2 regions of the Micromonospora sp. NPDC003944 genome follow, and region 1 is predicted to be linked to the other one. Evidence: riboswitches for the same ligand, from Rfam matches in the RefSeq annotation. Region 1 holds a riboswitch; the other holds the start of a gene.

What was found. A riboswitch is a leader RNA that binds a small molecule or an ion and turns the genes downstream of it on or off. The one in region 1 is predicted to bind S-adenosylmethionine.
Region 2: it holds a riboswitch for S-adenosylmethionine, as region 1 does, so the genes downstream of both, ACWER9_RS13585 (ABC transporter substrate-binding protein) here and thrC (threonine synthase) in region 1, are expected to answer to the same signal.

The regions. Positions count from the first base shown of each region.
Region 1 covers NZ_JBSGIV010000005.1:88,286-96,800, reverse strand. Annotated here, with positions in the region: gene ACWER9_RS04120 (alpha/beta fold hydrolase) at 1-1,174, shown strand, start outside; gene ACWER9_RS04115 (ABC transporter permease) at 1,174-2,040, shown strand; gene ACWER9_RS04110 (DUF4232 domain-containing protein) at 2,030-2,638, opposite strand; gene ACWER9_RS04105 (DoxX family protein) at 2,812-3,261, shown strand; gene ACWER9_RS04100 (ArsR/SmtB family transcription factor) at 3,472-3,777, opposite strand; gene ACWER9_RS04095 (DMT family transporter) at 3,869-4,831, shown strand; SAM riboswitch class I at 4,900-5,035, shown strand; gene thrC (threonine synthase) at 5,046-6,332, shown strand; gene ACWER9_RS04085 (N-acetyltransferase family protein) at 6,569-7,588, shown strand; gene paaN (phenylacetic acid degradation protein PaaN) at 7,639-8,515, shown strand, end outside.
Region 2 covers NZ_JBSGIV010000022.1:14,421-22,935, reverse strand. Annotated here, with positions in the region: gene ACWER9_RS13600 (Na+/H+ antiporter) at 1-508, shown strand, start outside; gene ACWER9_RS13595 (amino acid ABC transporter ATP-binding protein) at 537-1,280, opposite strand; gene ACWER9_RS13590 (amino acid ABC transporter permease) at 1,277-2,050, opposite strand; gene ACWER9_RS13585 (ABC transporter substrate-binding protein) at 2,090-2,956, opposite strand; SAM riboswitch class IV at 3,229-3,340, opposite strand; gene ACWER9_RS13580 (amino acid transporter) at 3,427-5,367, opposite strand; gene corA (magnesium/cobalt transporter CorA) at 5,552-6,679, shown strand; gene ACWER9_RS13570 (hypothetical protein) at 6,702-6,887, opposite strand; gene ACWER9_RS13565 (2'-5' RNA ligase family protein) at 7,096-7,611, opposite strand; gene ACWER9_RS13560 (mycothiol transferase) at 7,692-8,201, shown strand; gene ACWER9_RS13555 (SCP2 sterol-binding domain-containing protein) at 8,284-8,515, shown strand, end outside.

The DNA.
Region 1 (8,515 bases):
GCTGCGGCTGGTGGTGGCCACCTCCGACCAGGCGTACACCACGCCCGCCGCGCCGACCGTCTACACGGTGGCGGCGGACGGCGCGGTCAGCCTGCCCACCGTCGACGGCGAGCCGATCCCCACCGCGGCGACGGTCTGGCGCTGGGTGCTCGCCGGCCTGCTCGCCGCGATCCTCATCGGGCTCGTCGTGGTCGTCGCCCTGGTCCGCCGACGGCACCGCCGCCAGGACCGGTCGGTGCATCCGGAGTACGCGGACACCCCGCTGGCCGTGCGCGCACTGCGCAAGGAGTACGCGGACGGCTTCGTCGCCGTATCGAACGTGGACTTCGAGGTGCACCCCGGTCAGGTGGTGGGTCTGCTCGGGCCGAACGGCGCCGGCAAGACCACCACCCTGCGGGTGCTGATGGGGCTGACCCAGCCGACCGCGGGGGAGATCTACGTCTTCGGTCGTCGGCTGGTGCCCGGCTCGCCGGTGCTGTCCCGGATCGGGGCGCTCGTGGAGGGGCCTGGCTTCCTGCCGCACCTGTCCGGTCTGGACAACCTGAAGGCGTACTGGCGGGCCACCCGTCGACCGTGGGAGGACGCACAGTTCGACGCGGCGCTGGAGATCGCCGGGCTGGGTGACTCGGTACACCGCAGGATCAAGAACTACAGCCACGGGATGCGTCAGCGTCTCGCCATCGCCCAGGCCATGCTCGGCCTCCCCGAACTGCTGGTCCTGGATGAGCCGACCGACGGGCTCGACCCGCCGCAGATCGCCGAGATGCGCCGGGTGCTCCAGCGCTACGCCACGGACGGTCGGGCGGTGCTGGTCTCCAGCCACCTGCTGGCCGAGGTGGAGCAGACCTGCACGCACGCGGTGGTGGTGAACAAGGGCCGGATCGTGGCGTCCGGGCCGGTGGAGGAGATCGTGGGCGAGTCGCCGAGCGTGCTCTTCGACGTGACCGATCCGGCGGCGGCACGGGTGGTGCTGGACCGGCTGCACGGGGTCCGGGTGTTGCCGGAGAGCGACGGCCAACTGGTTGTCGACACCAACGGCACGGCCCGCAGCGAGGTGGTGGCGGAGCTGGTGCGCGCCGGCATCGGGGTGGATCGGGTGGTGCCTCGGCGGCGCCTGGAGGACGCGTTCCTCGCCCTGGTGGGCGAGAACTCTCGGGGAAGCGGTGACCGGTGATGGCTGTTATTGACGCGGGTGAGGCCCGTGGTTACCGGCCGTCGGCCACCATGCCGTTCGCGGCGGAGTTCCGTCGGCAGGCGTCCCGGCGGCGGACCCAGCTGGCGCTCGGGTTCATGGTGTTGCTGCCGCTGATCATCCTGATCGCGTTCCAGTTCAACTCCGGTGGCGACGACGACAACGGCAACAACGAGTTCGCCAGCCTGGTCGACCTGGCCACCTCCGGCGGGCTCAACTTCACCCTGTTCTCGATCTTCGTGTCGGCGTCGTTCCTGCTGGTGGTCGTCGTCGCGCTGTTCTGCGGCGACACGGTGGCAAGCGAGGCGAGCTGGGGCAGCCTGCGGTACCTGTTGGCGATCCCGGTGCCCCGGGCGCGGTTGTTGGCGGTGAAGCTGGTGGTCGCGCTCGCGTACTCGGGTCTGGCTCTGCTGCTGTTGGCGGGCACCGCCTTGCTGGCCGGCACCCTGCGCTACGGCTGGTCACCGCTGCGCAGCACGGTCGCCGCCGAGCTGGAGCCCACCGAGGGGTTGCTCCGGTTGCTGGCCGTGCTGGGCTACCTGGCCGTCGTACTGCTTGTGGTTGCCGGCCTGGCGTTCCTGCTGTCGGTGACCACGGACGCCGCGCTCGGCGCGGTCGGTGGTGCGGTTCTGCTGTGGATCCTGTCCAGCATCCTGGACCAGATCACCGCCCTGGGTGCGCTGCGTGACTTCCTACCCACCCACTACAGCACCGCCTGGCTGGGGCTGCTCTCGACTCCGGTGCAGACCGACGACGTGGTACGCGGCTGCATCTCGGCGATCAGTTACGCGACGCTGTTCTGGGGGCTGGCGTTCTGGCGCTTCACCCGCAAGGACATCACGTCGTAGCCTTCTTCCAGGCGCTGACGCCGATCCGGCCGGTGTTGCCGAGGTCGATCGGCCCGTCCGGGTCCACCTCCTCGGCCGGTTGCCCGGCGGCGGGTGCCACCGTCAGAAACTCGCCGTTGGTGGCCACCACCGTCGAGTCGGTGACAAGGTTGCGCCAGAGCACCACGGCGGTGGCCCGCTCCCCGGCGGCGAGGGTGACCGGCCGGGGTGGTTGGTCGAAGCCCGAGGTGATCTCCTTGGCGCCGTTGACCACGCGCAGCATGATCGGCTCACGCTCCTCGTCGAACACGTGCAGCACCGGATACCCGTTGAGCTGGTAGGGGCGGTGACCGCAGTTGACAAGCTCCACGCCGAGGGCGCGCAGGCCCATCGCGGCGTCCCCGCCGGTCGACCGGATCCGAATACCGCTGGTCGGGCACTCGACCGACGGCGTAACGCTCGCGGACGGGCCCGCTTCCGGGCTCGACGCGGCGGGCGGCGGCCCGGTCGGGTCCCCGCCCTGGCCGCGATGGTCGCCGGGGGTGCAGGCGGCGAGCAGAAGGGCCGCCGCGATCGCTACGCCGGCCCGTCGCCGTGTTGCCGTGTGGCTGGAGATCATCCACCGATCCTCTCCCATCAAGGCGCCCCACCGCTGCTTGCACTTGCTGTTGCGGCATCAGGGGTCACACCGCTTTCACGAGGGATCTTCCCACCAGCAAGGAAGTTATGTTCTTCGATGTCTGTGTCCTTCACGATTGACGAGACCTATTCGCTCTCTTCGATGGAGGTTCGATGAACGTCTCTCGGCTCGGCGGGCCGATCCTGTCCCTGTTCCGCATCGTGATCGGCTTGCTGTTCACGCTGCACGGCCTGTCCTCGGTGTTCGGGTTGTTCGGCGGCAACCCGATGACTGGCAAGGCGGTACCGTTCGGCACCTGGCCCGGCTGGTGGGCCGCCCTGATCCAGCTGGTCTGCGGCGCCCTGGTGCTGGTCGGGCTCTTCACCCGACCCGCCGCGCTCCTCGCCTCCGGCTCCATGGCGTACGCCTACTTCGTCGTGCACCAGCCGGACCACCTGCTGCCGCTGCACAACGGCGGCGAACTGTCGGCCCTCTTCTGCTGGTCGTTCCTGCTGGTCGCCGCGCTCGGCTCCGGCCCGTGGGCGCTCGACGCACTGCTCTCCCGACGCCGCACCGACGCTCCGTCGTCCCGGGTGGCCGAACCCAGCCCGGTGTCCGTCTGACCGCACCCGTTCCGCGCGTCGCCGGAGCCCCGACGAGGTGGTTCCGGCGACGCGCGCCGGGGAGTGGTCTGGGGGAGCGGTCGGTCGGGTGATGCCGTGAACGATTCAGCTCCAAAGGCTGCGCGGGGCAGGTCCGTGGCCAGGGGGCCAGGGGCGGGAAGGTCCGGGAATCGGGCGCGGTGCAGGTCCGGGACCAGGGAGTCGAGGCGGTCAGGCCGGCGGGCGGGAGGCGAGGACCGCGTCCAGCAGGCCGGGGTAGAGCTTGTCCACCTCGTCGCGGCGCAGCCGGACCAGTCGACTGGTGCCGGCGGCCCTGGTCCGGGTCAGGCCCGCCTCGCGCAGCACCTTGAGGTGGTGGCTGCGGGTCGCCTTGGAGACGCCGAAGTCGAGGCTGCCGCAGGCGGCCTCGCCACCCTCGGCAAGTGCCCGGACGATCTGTAGCCGCACGTCGTCGGCGAGTGCGGCCAACACGCTTGTGACCGGGACGTCGGTCAGGTCGGGCTCATGCGGCTCCATGTGACCAGTGTAACCCTTGTTCGACAATGATCGAACAAGACCCTATGGTCGGTGTCGTTGGTTCGACGATACTCGAACATTGGAGTTACCGATGCGATCCCGCGCCACCGCGTACCCACTGGTCGCCGTGCTCGGCTGGGGCGTGATGTTCCCGATCCTGGCCAGTGCGCTCGACCGGGTCGACCCGCTCAACCTGACCACCGCGCGCTACCTGCTGGCCGCCGTCGTCCTGGTCGCCATCCTGCTGCTCCGCGAGGGGGCCGGCGCGCTGCGGCACGGTGGTCGGGCGGGGGAGGTCGTGGTGCTCGGAGTGGTCGGCTTCGCCGGCTTCAACCTGCTCACCAACCTGGCACTCGAACACGCCGCACCGCAGCAGATCTCTCTCTTCGTGGCCACCACCCCGGTGATCACCCAGCTCGTCCGCTGGGCTCGCGACGGCGTACGCCCGAAGCCGCTCCTGTTGGCCCTCTCCCTGGTGGCGCTCCTCGGAGTCGGCCTGGTGATCACGCGCGGCAGCCTGGCCGGGCTCGGCCAGTTCGGCCTGGGCGGGCTGATGATGATCGGCGCGGTGCTGGGCTGGGGCATCTACACCCACGGTGCCAGTCGGTTCGGGGAATGGTCCCCCCTGCGCTTCACCACCCTGACCGCGCTCGCCGGTACGGCGGCCATGCTCGTCCTGAGCATCGGCGCCGACGCGGTCGGTTGGCAGCACGCGCCGGCCGCCGCCGACCTCGCGGCGGTCGCCCCGCAGTTGGCGTACGCCGTGCTGGTGGGTGCGGTGATCTCGGTCCTGGCCTGGAACACCGGTGTGCAGCGACTCGGTTCCGCAAACGCCGCGCTGTTCATGAATCTGGTCCCGGTGACCACCTTCGCGGTGCAGATCGCCCGCGGCTACCACCCGGAGCCCGTCGAGCTGGTCGGGGCCGCCATCACGATCGCCGCCCTGATCGCCGCGAACCTCGCCGCCCGACCCCGGACCCCGGCACTGCCAGGGCCGAGCGCCGTCACCGACCCGGTCGCGGTGACCGACCCGGTTGCGGTGAGCGCCCGCTGACCCACTGTGTGGGATCGGCGGTAGCAAGGGTCGACAGCGTTGTCCTAGACTCGGCGGCACAACTGAATACCTCATCCAGAGGGGCTGAGGGATACGGCCCGACGACGCCCCGGCAACCACCCCGCGCGCTCACCGCTGAGCGACCCGCGGGGCAGGTGCCAATTCCGTCCCCGCCGCACCGTGCGATGCGGGGAAAGATGAGAGGACTCTCGACATGACGTCGACGCTCGTCACCTCCGGCATCGACACCTCGGCCAGCCCCGCCCGCGCCCTGGTCTGCCGTGCCTGCTCGGCCCGCTACCCGCTCGCCGCCCAGCACGCCTGTTACGAGTGTTTCGGCCCGCTGGAGGTCGACTACGACGCCGCCGCGCTGGCCACCGTCACTCGCGAGCAGATCGAGGCCGGCCCGAACAACATCTGGCGGTACGCCGCGCTGCTCCCCGCTGGTCAGGACCCGGCCAGCCGGGTAAGCCTCGACCCGGGGCTCACGCCCCTGGTGGCGGCCCCGCACCTCGCCGCCGAGCTGGGCATCACCGCGCCGCTCTGGGTCAAGGACGACAGCGCCAACCCCACCCACTCGTTCAAGGACCGCGTCGTCTCGGTGGCGCTCACCGCCGCCAAGGCGCTCGGCTTCACCCGGTTCGCCTGCGCGTCGACAGGCAACCTGGCCAACTCGGTGGCCGCCCACGCCGCCCGCGCCGGGGTGCCCTCGGTGGTCTTCATCCCCAGCGACCTGGAGCAGGGCAAGGTCATCACCACCGCCGTGTACGGCGGCGAGCTGGTCGCCATCGACGGCTCGTACGACGACGTCAACCGGCTCTGCGGCGAGCTGGTGGAGACCGACGAGTTCGAGGACACCGCGTTCGTCAACGTGAACGTCCGGCCGTACTACGCGGAGGGCTCCAAGACCCTCGGCTACGAGGTGGCCGAGCAGCTCGGCTGGCGGATCCCGGCGCAGGTGGTCATTCCGATGGCCAGCGGCGAGCTGCTCACCAAGATTGACAAGGCGTTCTCCGAGCTGGTCGAGGTCGGCCTGGTCGAGGCGCCGGCCGGTGGTTGGAAGGTCTTCGGCGCGCAGTCCGCAGGCTGCAACCCGATCGCGACCGCCCTGCACGCCGACACGGACACGATCATCCCGGTCAAGCCGACCGGCATCGCCAAGTCGCTGAACATCGGCGACCCGGCGGCCGGTCTCTACGCCCTGGAGGCGGTCCGCCGCACCGGCGGCTGGATGGAGTACGTCGACGACGACGAGATCCGTGCGGGCATCCGAGACCTGGCCCGCACCACCGGGGTCTTCGCCGAGACCGCAGGCGGGGTGACAGTGGCGGTGCTGCGCAAGCTCGTCGAGTCCGGTCGGCTCGACCCGACGGCCGAGACCGTCGTGTTCAACACCGGCGAAGGTCTGAAGACCATCGACGCGGTGGCCGGCCAGGTCGGGCCGACCCACCACATCAAGCCCTCGCTGCGCGCCGCCCGGGACGCCGGTCTCCTCGGCTGAATCCAGCCGGTGACTGGGTTTTCGCTGTGAGTGTGGAAAAACCGCCGCTACGGACTTGACGGCAGGAACCGGACGGCGCAAGATGCTCCGTGCGGGAGGGCATTTCGCCGAAGACTTTTGAAGTTCTTGCGACCCAACGCCGGAGGCGTTGTGCGAGTGTCCCTCCCGACCACGTCCGATCGGGCCAGCGATTAATCGCTGGCCCGATCGCTTTTCCCCGGTGCACGCTCGACGGCATGAGCATCACGATCGCGCCGTTCGACGGCGCTGACCGGGCCTCGGTCGACGAGGCGTACCGGATCGGGGCGGCGGTCAACGACGCCGATCTGCCGGACTTCCCGCCCTCCTGCCGGCGCCGCTTCGACGCGCTCTTCCACACCCCGATGCCCGGCACCCGGTCGCTCTGGGCGTTGGCCCGACTCGACGGCGTGCCGGCCGGCTACCTCCAGCTCGACCTGCCGCAGCTCGACAACCCCGACAACGCCACCGCCGAGCTGATGGTGCGCCCCGAGCTGCGGCGTCGGGGGGTGGGTCGGGCCCTGCACGAGTACGGGGTGCGCCTGCTCCGCGAGCACGGCCGCAAGCGGGTCGTGGCGATGGCCGTCTCCGCGCTGCCCGGCGGGCCGGACCGCAGCGGGGCGGGCGGTGCGTTCGCCGCCGCGATCGGAGCCCAGCCTGCCCTCGCCGAGGTACGTCGCCGACTCGACGTCGGCGAGATCGACCGGGTCGCGCTGCGGGCGGCGCTCGCCGAGGCCCGGCCGCGAGCCGAGGGCTACCACTCGGTCTGCTGGCAGGGAACAACCCCGCAGGAGTACGTCACAGACGTCGCCTACCTCGACGGTCGGCTGCTGATGGACGCGCCCATGGGCGACGTGCAGTGGGAGCCGGAGCAGGTCGACGCCGAGCGCATCCGCGGCAACGAACGGGCGCTGGACGCCCGGGGTCGGCGCCGCTACCACCTCGGGATGCGGCACGAAGCGTCCGGCCGGCTTGTCGCGTGGACGCTGCTGGACGTGGGCGCCTCCGCCGACTGGCACGCGTTCCAGCAGATCACCATCGTCGACCCCGCACACCGTGGGCACCGGCTCGGCCTCATCGCCAAGGCGGAGAACCTGCACCACCTGCTGACCCACGAGCCGGCGGTACAGGTGATCGACACCTTCAACGCGGCAAGCAACAGCTACATGGTGGCCATCAACGAGCAGCTCGGCTTCCGCCAGGTGGACGCCTGGACCGACTGGCAGCTCACCCTCTGACGGGTGTCGGCGCTACTGCTCGCGGACCCGACTCAGGCATGATTGCGGGCATGACGGAGACCCCGCATCCCCTGTACGACAGGCACGCCGACACCCTCAACCGTGCGCTGACCGCGATCACGGAGCGGGGCTACTGGTCCGCCTATCCCGAATCCCCGAGCCCCCGGGTGTACGGCGAAACCGCCGCCGCCGACGGTAAGGCCGCCTTCGAGGCGTACCTCGGTGGTGACTTCCCGCTCGACCAGCCCGGCAGCGGCGCACGGGTCGCCACCGAGACGAGCCCCTTCGGGGTTGAGTTGGCGGTGCGGTACCCGCACGCCGGCACCGACGAGCTGGTCGACGCCGCCACCGCCGCGCTGCCGGCCTGGCGTGACGCCGGCCCGCAGGCCCGGGTGGGCGTCTGCCTGGAGATCCTCGACCGGCTGCACAAGAACATCTTCGAGCTGGCCAACGCGGTGCAGTTCACCAGCGGGCAGGCGTTCGTGATGGCCTTCCAGGCCGGTGGCGCGCACGCGCTGGACCGGGCGCTGGAAGCGCTGGCGTACGCGTACGCCGAGATGACCCGGCACCCGGGCACGGCGGGCTGGGAGAAGGCCGCCGGCAAGGGTGACCCGCTGCGGATGACCAAGACGTTCCACGTGGTGCCGCGTGGGGTGGCGCTCGTCATCGGCTGCAACACCTTCCCGACCTGGAACTCGTACCCCGGGCTGTTCGCCTCGCTCGTCACCGGCAACCCGGTGATCGTCAAGCCGCACCCGCGCGCGGTGCTGCCGCTGGCCATCACCGTGAAGTACGCCCGGGAGGTGCTCGCCGAGGCCGGGTTCGACCCGAACCTGATCATGCTGGCGGCCGAGGCGCCCGGCGAGAAGCTCGCAAGCGACCTGGCCCTGCACCGCTCCATCAAGATCGTCGACTTCACCGGTTCCA
Region 2 (8,515 bases), on a different contig from region 1:
GCTCGCCGCCGCCCTGGCCGTACCGACGGTGATGGTCGACGGTCGACCGGTGGTCGAACGCGATCTGATCATCTTCGTCACCGCGCTGGTGATCGTCCTGATCATGCTCCTGCAGGGCACCACCCTGCCGTTGGTCGTGCGCTGGGCCGGGCTCAAAGGCGACCCGGAGCGGGTCGACGAGGCCCGCAACGCCCGGCGGCGGGCCACCGAGGTCGGCCTGGCCGCTCTTCCCCAGGTCGCCGCAGAGGTCGGCGCCCAGGACGACTCGGTGCGTCGGCTGGAGGCCGAGTACCGGCGGCACCTGGAGGACTTCGACGACAGCGGCGCGGACACCGCCGAGGAGCGCCGGTTGGAACGCCGACTGCGCCTGGGCGTCCTCGCTCACAAGAGACGGGAGGTCACCCGACTGCGCGACAACCGGGAGATCGACGACCTGGTGCTGCAGGAGCTCCAGTCCGCGCTGGACAACGAGGAGATCCGGCTGCTGGGACGCGGCCCCAACGAGTGACCGACAGCGGCCGTCCGAGCGGCGCGGCTCAGAGCACCTGGTCGAGGAACCGGCGCAGTCGCGGAGACTCGGCCCGCTCGAAGATCGCCTCGGGTGGGCCCTGCTCCAGCACGACGCCCCGGTCCATGAAGGCGACGCTGTCGGCGACCTGCCGGGCGAAGCCCATCTCGTGGGTCACCACCACCATGGTCATGCCGGCGGCGGCCAGGTCGGCCATCACCCCGAGGACGCCCTTGACCAGTTCCGGGTCGAGCGCCGAGGTCGCCTCGTCGAAGAGCATCACCTCGGGCCGCAGCGCCAACGCGCGGGCGATCGCCACCCGCTGCTGCTGACCGCCGGAGAGCTGTGCCGGTCGGGAGTTCGCCTTACCGGCAAGCCCCACCAGCTCCAACTGGGTTCGGGCGACGGCCTCCGCCTCGTCCGCACCGAGTTTGCGCAGTCGGCGCAGCGCCAGCGTGACATTGCGCAGCACGCTCATGTGCGGGAAGAGGTTGAACTGCTGGAACACCATGCCCACCCGCTGCCGCAGCGCGTCCGGGTCGTCGCCGAGCACGCTGCGCCCGTCCAACAGCACGTCGCCCCGGTCCGGTTCGATCAGCCGGTTGATGGTGCGCAGCAGGGTGGACTTGCCCGACCCGGAGGGGCCGATGACGCAGGCCGTCGTGCCGCGCGGCACCGAGAGGTCGGCCCCGCGCAGCACCCGGTTCGGTCCGAAGGCGAGGTGCACGTCGCGGACGTCGAGGCTGACCGAGGTGGTGGTGTCGGTGGTCATCGTCGGCTCCCTTCGTGGGCGGCGGTCAACAGGTCCTCGTCGTCCTCGTCGTCAGGTGCGGCGACCGGGCGACCGTTGCGCAGCCGCCCGTCGATCCAGTTGACGACGTGCGTCAGCGGGACGGTCAACGCCAGGTAGAACAGCCCCGCCAGCAACAGCGCCGACTCGTTGCCGGTGGTGGCGGCGTAGTCCTGCCCGATCCGGAACAGCTCCCGCTGGCTTGCCACCAGACCGAGGAAGTAGACCAGGCTGGAGTCCTTGATCAGCGCGATGAGCTGGTTCACCCAGGCCGGCAGCACCCGCCGGATACCCTGCGGGATGATCACCAGCCGCATCGCGTCGGCCCAGGAGAAGCCGAGAGCGCGGGCACCCTCCAACTGGGCGGCCTCCACCGACTGGATGCCCGAGCGAAAGATCTCCCCGATGTACGCGGCGGCGATGAGCGACAGCGCCAGGATGCCCAGCGGGTAGGGGTCCGGCCCCCACACCTGCATGCCCAGCGGGGCCAGCCCGACGCCGATCAGCAGGATCGTCGCCGCGGCCGGCAGCCCTCGGAACACGTCGGTGTAGACCCGCGCCGGCCAGCGCAACCAGCGGCTGCGGGAGATGCCGGCGACGGCCAGCAGCAGGCCCAGCACCGAGCCGAGCAGGGCGGCGGAGACCGCCAGGATCAGCGTGTTGGGCAGCCCGACGGTAAGCATCTCGGGCAGCGCCTCGCGCATCGCGTCGGCGTCGAAGAAGGTCTCCCACAGGGTGCTCAACGGATCCATCGGTCGTCTCTCCTACCGCCCCGCTCGCTCGTCACCGGCTCAGGACGCGGCCGACGCGGACGCCGACGGCGCCACCGTGACCGCTCCGCTGCCCGGCTTGAAGTCCGCCGGGATCGGTCGGCCCGGGTAGTACTGCGCCTGCAACCGGGTCCAGGTGCCGTCGGCGATGACCTCGTCCAGGGCCTTGTTCAGCGCCTCGCGCAGCTTGTCGTTCCCCTTTGCCACCGCGTACGCGGTCGGCGCCGGGCTGAGCTGCTTGGCCGCCACGGTGATCTTGCCCTTGCTGTCGGCGGCCGACTTCTCGCCGATCTCCGCCGGGGCGATCCACGCGTCGGCGGTGCCCGCCTTGAGCTGGTTGATCGCGCCGTTGTAGTCCGGCACCCGCACCGGGTTGAGTTGCTTGCCGGTGGCGTAGTCGTCCTGGACGGTGCCCTGCACCACCACGACCCGCTTGCCGGTGAGCTGCTCGAAGCCGGTGATCGACGAGCCGGCCGGGACGTCCAGGCCGAAGTAGCCGAAGTCGTAGCCGTTGCCGAAGTCGACCGTCTTCTTGCGGGCCTCGGTGATGGTGATCGAGGAACTGCCGACGTCGAACTTGCGGTTGTTGACCTGGCTGAGCAGCGCGGAGAAGTCGGTGCCGACGAACTCGACCTTGAGGGCGAGCTTGCCGGCCACGGCGGTGAGCAGGTCGTTGTCGAAGCCGGTGAACTTGCCGTCCTCGAGGTAGACGTTCGGCGGGGCGTCGGTGAGCGTGCCGGCGCGCAACACTCCCGGCTGGGCCAGGCCGTACGGGTTGGCGGTGGCGTCGGACGAGCTGTCGTCGCCGCAGGCGGTGAGGGCGGTGGCGGCGAGGATCGCGGCCGTGCCCAGGGCAGCGGCACGGGTCAGGGCAGGAAGGAATCGCACGGGTGTCTCCGAAGGGTGGTGTCTCGGCGCGTACGGGTGTACGCCACCGACGGCGCGCCCGAGGGGCGTACCGGTGGGAAGGTGTTCCGGAAGGGGGTGCTAGCGCGTGGTGCCGCGACGACAGGCGGCGCTGCACATTCGCATCATGTCCACGTGCCGTCGCCGGGTCAGTGCGGGCGAGGGTCGACCGGTGCGGACATCCGCGACGTCGGTCGGTGGGGCGGTGCTGAGGATGCGCATGGTTCTCCCGGGTCTGTGCTGACCTGGGTGCCAGGCCACGCTTGCACCGACGTCGTGCCGGTGCCTGGTCTTCACCCGGGGCACCCCACCGCGGAGGAGGGTTGCCGGCCAGCGAGCCGGGGCTTCGCGCTGGCGCTCATGACCTGCGCCGAGGCTAGCAGCAGGACCGGGTGGCGCGTCCAGTCGTTATGACCACGCTCACCGTCCGCGTCGGGCCGCCCGTACGCAGCTCAGCCGGCGTGCACGTGTGGTCGACGGCCCGGGTCGGGCTCGTGGCGGCGCAGGATCTCCCGGGTCACCGAGGCGATGGCGCCCTGCCCGAACGCCAGGTAGCGCAGGAAGTTGCGCGTCGGGCCACCCTCGGACCACTCGAAGTAGATGTGCGGGCGCCGGTGGCTGCGGTCGCGGATCTCCAGCAACAGGGCGGCGAGCGCGGTGGGCACCGATGAGCTGGCCAGGCTGAGCACCGGGAAGCGGTCGTCGGCCATGCTGCCGCGTACCAACAGCTCGGTCTCGAAGTCGGACGGGTCGGTGACCGTGACCTCGACGAAGATGACGTCGCTGTCGTCCGGGAAGTCGTTGTCGGCCATGGTCTGCGCCAGCTTGGCGCGGTACTCCGCCTCGTCGCGTCGGTCGGGTTCGTGCGCGACGAGGCGGATCCGTCTCCCGGCGCGTTCGTCGATCATCCGGGCCGCGGACGGGTCCAGCTCGACGTGGTCGACGCGCAGCTCGTAGGCCCGCATCAGACGGGACAGCACCGACACCAGGATGATCCCGCCGATGAAACAGGCTGCGATCTTGACGCCGCTCGGACGCTCGACCACGTTCGCAAGCGTGGTGTAAATGAAGATCACCGCGATGACTCCGAACGCGGCGGTGCGGCCACGCTGACGCTGCCGGTGCGCCGCGAGCGTCACCGCCGTCGCGGCCGAGGTGATCAACACCAGAACCCCGGTGGCGTACGCGCCGCCCTGCGCGTCCACGCTGGCCTCGAAGACGATCGTGATCAGGAAGGCCACGCCGGTGAAGACCAGCACCAGCGGCCGGACGGCTCGCGCCCAGGTCGGCGCCATGCCGTAACGGGGCAGGTAGCGCGGCACGAGGTTGAGCAGACCCGCCATCGCCGACGCGCCCGCGAACCAGAGGATTCCGATCGTGGACAGGTCGTAGACGGTGCCGAACACCTCACCGAGGTGGGCGTGCGCCAGGTACGCCAGCGCCCGCCCGTTCGCCGGCCCGCCCGGCTGGAAGGCCTCCGGCGGAATGAGCACGGTGGTCGTCACGCTGCTGGTGATCAGAAAGACGCTCATGATCAGCGCCGCGGTGGTGAGCAGCCGACGCGCGCCACGGATCCGGCCCAGCGGTCGTGCCTCCGAGTCCTGCGGGTCACCCCGAATGCTCGGCATGACCGCCACACCGGTCTCGAAGCCGGACAGGCCCAGCGCCAGCTTCGGAAAGACCAGCAGCGACAACCCGACCACCAACCAGGGATCGCCGTGCCCGGTGGTCAGCATGGTGGTCCAGTCGCCGACCGCGTGGGGATGCGTCGCCACCCGCCAGAGCGCGTCGACCACCACCACCGCGTTCAACGTCAGGTAGACCGCGACCAGGACGACGGCGATCCCGATGGCCTCGGTGAATCCCTTCAGGAACACCGCGCCCAGCAACGCCACGAGCAGCAGCGTGACAAGCACCTCGTGACCCTTGAGCCCGCTCGGCCAGAACGGGTTCTCGTCGATGTGCGCGGTCGCGTCGGCGGCCGAGAGGGTGATGGTGATGATGAAGTCGGTGGCCACGAAGCCGAGCAGCACCAGCACCAGCAACTTGCCCGGCCAGTAGCTCAGCAGACGGACGAGCATCGCGATGGAACCCTCGCCGTGCGGGCTCTCCACCGCCACCCGCCGGTAGACCGGCAGCGCCCCCAGGAGGGTCACCAGCACCAGCACCAGGGTCGCCACCGGCGAGAGTGCCCCGGCGGCCAGCGCGGCGATGCCCGGCTGGTAACCGAGTGTGGAGAAGTAGTCGACCCCGGTCAGGCACATCACCCTCCACCACGGGTGGTGCCGGTGCTCCGGCGGGCGCCCGTGCGGCCCCGGGTGCTGGACGGCCTGGTCCGAGCCGGCGTCGAGCAACCATTCCCGCAACCGGCGGGCGCGTCTGTCGACAGTCACCGGCGCGTCCCCCGTCATCCCGCCCACGGTCACCGTGAGTATCCGCCTGTCGGGCTGTCCCCGTCCGCTGGTGAGCGGAACCCGGCCGACGCCGGGGCGGGTTTCGGGCCCGGGACAGGGGGGAAGCAGCGCTCCCGGGTTGGCGCGCGCGCCGGACCGGAGGGCACCGGGGGAGGGACAGGGCATGGTCGGCGGCCGTCGCTTCCGCCCGGGTGGTGGCTTCGGCCGCCAACTCGACGAGTACGAGACGAGGGTCGGCGTGCCGCCGCCCACGGAGTCGCCGGCCGCCGCGCCCCAGGGCGGTCTGGTGGACAGCGCGGTCTACCGCCGGGGGCACCGGTTCGCCTCGCCGCCCGGCCTGGCCGAGACGTACCGCTGCCTCCAGGAGCAGGACGGCGCGATGGCCTGGATCGGGTTGTACCGGCCCGACATCGACCAGATCACCTCGCTGGCCCGGGAGTTCCGGTTGCACGACCTGGCCGTCGAGGACGCGATCAACGCCCATCAGCGGCCCAAGCTGGAGCGGTACGGGCACACCCTGTTCGTGGTGTTGCGGGCCGCCCGCTACGACGACCTCCGGGAGGAGGTCGAGTTCTCCGAGCTGCACCTGTTCATCGGGCCAGGCTTCGTGGTGACCGTCCGACACGGTGAGGCGCCGGACCTGGCCGCGGTGCGGCGGCGGATGGAGACCGAGGCGCAGATGCTCGCGCGGGGCCCGGAGGCGGTCCTGTACGCGATCCTCGACCAGGTCGTCGACGGGTACGCGCCGGTGGTGGCCGGACTGGAGAACGACATCGACGAGATCGAGACCCAGGTCTTCGGTGGCGACCCGAACGCCAGCCGCCGCATCTACGGTCTCAGCCGCGAGGTCATCCAGTTCCAGCGGGCCGCCCGCCCCCTGCTCAGCGTGCTCGGCGCGCTTGCCGACGGCAGTGCCGGCGCCGACGAGGAACTGCGCCGCTACCTACGCGACGTGACCGACCACCTCACCCAGGTGGTGGAGCGGGTGGACGGTTTCCGGCACCTGTTGCAGAACATCCTCACCGTCAACGCCACCCTCGTCTCGCAGCAGCAGAACGAGGAGATGCGCAGCCTCACCGCGGCAAGCTACAGCCAGAACGAGGAGCTGAAGAAGGTCTCCTCCTGGGCGGCGATCCTCTTCGCTCCCACGCTGATCGGCACCGTGTACGGCATGAACTTCGTCCACATGCCCGAGCTGAACTGGCGCTTCGGCTATCTCTTCGCGCTGCTGTTGATGCTGCTGGTCTGCGGCACCCTCTACCTGATCTTCAAGCGGCGCGGTTGGCTCTGAGCCGGGTGCCTGAGGCCGGGACTCACTCGATGCCGCGCAGGATGTGCCGCTCGTCCTCGACGTCGTCGTCGCCGGCACTGATCCGGCCGAGCAGTACGGCGGCCGCCCAGATCGTCAGTGGCGTGGCCGCCCCGGTCATCCCGCCGCCGGTCCGGTCGTCCCGGGTCTGGCTCCGCTCCGCACGCGGTGGCCTGCGCTGAGCCTGCATGGGCCCTGCCTCTCCTCGTCGAAACCGCCGTGGGGCGGCGCGGGGCAGACCCACGCCACCGGCCGGGCAGACCACCTGTCAGCAGCCCACCACCGGTACGGCAGCCACTCGAACCTTCCCACGCCCGGCCGCATCCGCACCGCTTGTTTTCGGGTTTCCGACTGTCGCCCGCCAAACCGGACATTACGCATCGACGGTCGAGCCACGGTCAAGGCAGCGGCTCGGCGATGCCGCGCGCGTGGTCGGTGAGCGCCGCGCCGACCACTGTCGCGGCCAGCGGCAACACCTCCAGGCAGCGACGCACCGCGGCGGCCATCAGGGTGTTCGGCACCCGCATGGAGAGCGTGCAGTGCGGCACCCAACGCCCCGGCTGGTAGTGCTCGGCGAGGGGAATGCCGGCGCCGGCGAGCCGGTCGTGCACCAGCCGGTGGTGCGCCAGCAACTCCGGGGTGGGCGCCGGGCCGAGCCAGAGCACCCGACCGACGAACTGGCCGGCGTGCTGGAACTCGAGCCGCAGCGGGGCGGCCACTACGGTCCCCCGCAACGCCTCGGCGACCTGCTCCGGGTCGAAGCGGGGCGCCACCGCGAGCGACACGTGCGGGCGGTGGCGCTGCTCCAGCAGCGACCGCATGCTCTGCACGCCCTCGGCCTCCAGCGCGTCCCAGAGCACCCGGATCCGGCGGGTGGCATCCGGGTCCAGGTACAACTCCAGCGCGGCGACCATTCGATCACCGTAACGGCCGAGGTTTGCCCGCCCCGGTCCGGCGGTACCTGACCGGGTAACCGATCAGGGAGGCGTGGCCCGTGGACGTGAGTGACCTGCTGACCGAGGCGTACGACCGGCTGCCCGACCTCGTCCGCGCGGCGGTCCACGGGCTCAGCCCGGAGCAACTGCGCCACCAGCCCCGGCCGGGCGTCAACTCGGTCGGCTGGCTGGTCTGGCACCTCACCCGGGTACAGGACCACCACGTCGCCGACCTCCTCGACGCCGACCAGATCTGGGCGAGCGGCGACTGGGCGGGTCGGTTCGGGCTCGCCACCGACCCCGACGACACCGGCTACGGGCACTCGCCCGCCCAGGTCGCGGCGGTACGGCCGGAGAGCGCGCAGGTGCTGGTCGACTACTACCAGGCTGTCGCGGCGCGTACCCGGAGCTTCCTGACCGGCCTGGGCCCGGCGGACCTGGACCGCGTGGTCGACGAGGGGTGGGACCCGCCGGTCACCCTCGGCGTCCGGCTGGTCAGCATCGCCGAGGACGACCTGCAACACGTCGGGCAGGCCGCCTACCTGCGGGGCCTGATCGAGGTCGACTGACGTACTCCCCTCACCCGCTTCGGGTGAACCGCGCTCACCCCGGCCCGGGTAATCCTGCGGGAAGCCGTGGGGAGGGGACCTGATGGGCGCGACGGCGGAGCAGTACCTGCAACAGCTGGACGCCGGTCGGCGTCCCAACCTGCCGGAGACCACCGCGGGAACGCTGCGACTGGACGTACGCGACGACGGCAGCACCGAACACTGGTACCTGACGATCTGCGACCAGCAGGTCCAGGTGGCGCGGTCGACCGACGACGCCGATCTGGTGGTCCGCGCGGACCGGTGGGTGTTCGACCAGATGGTCGACGGTCGGC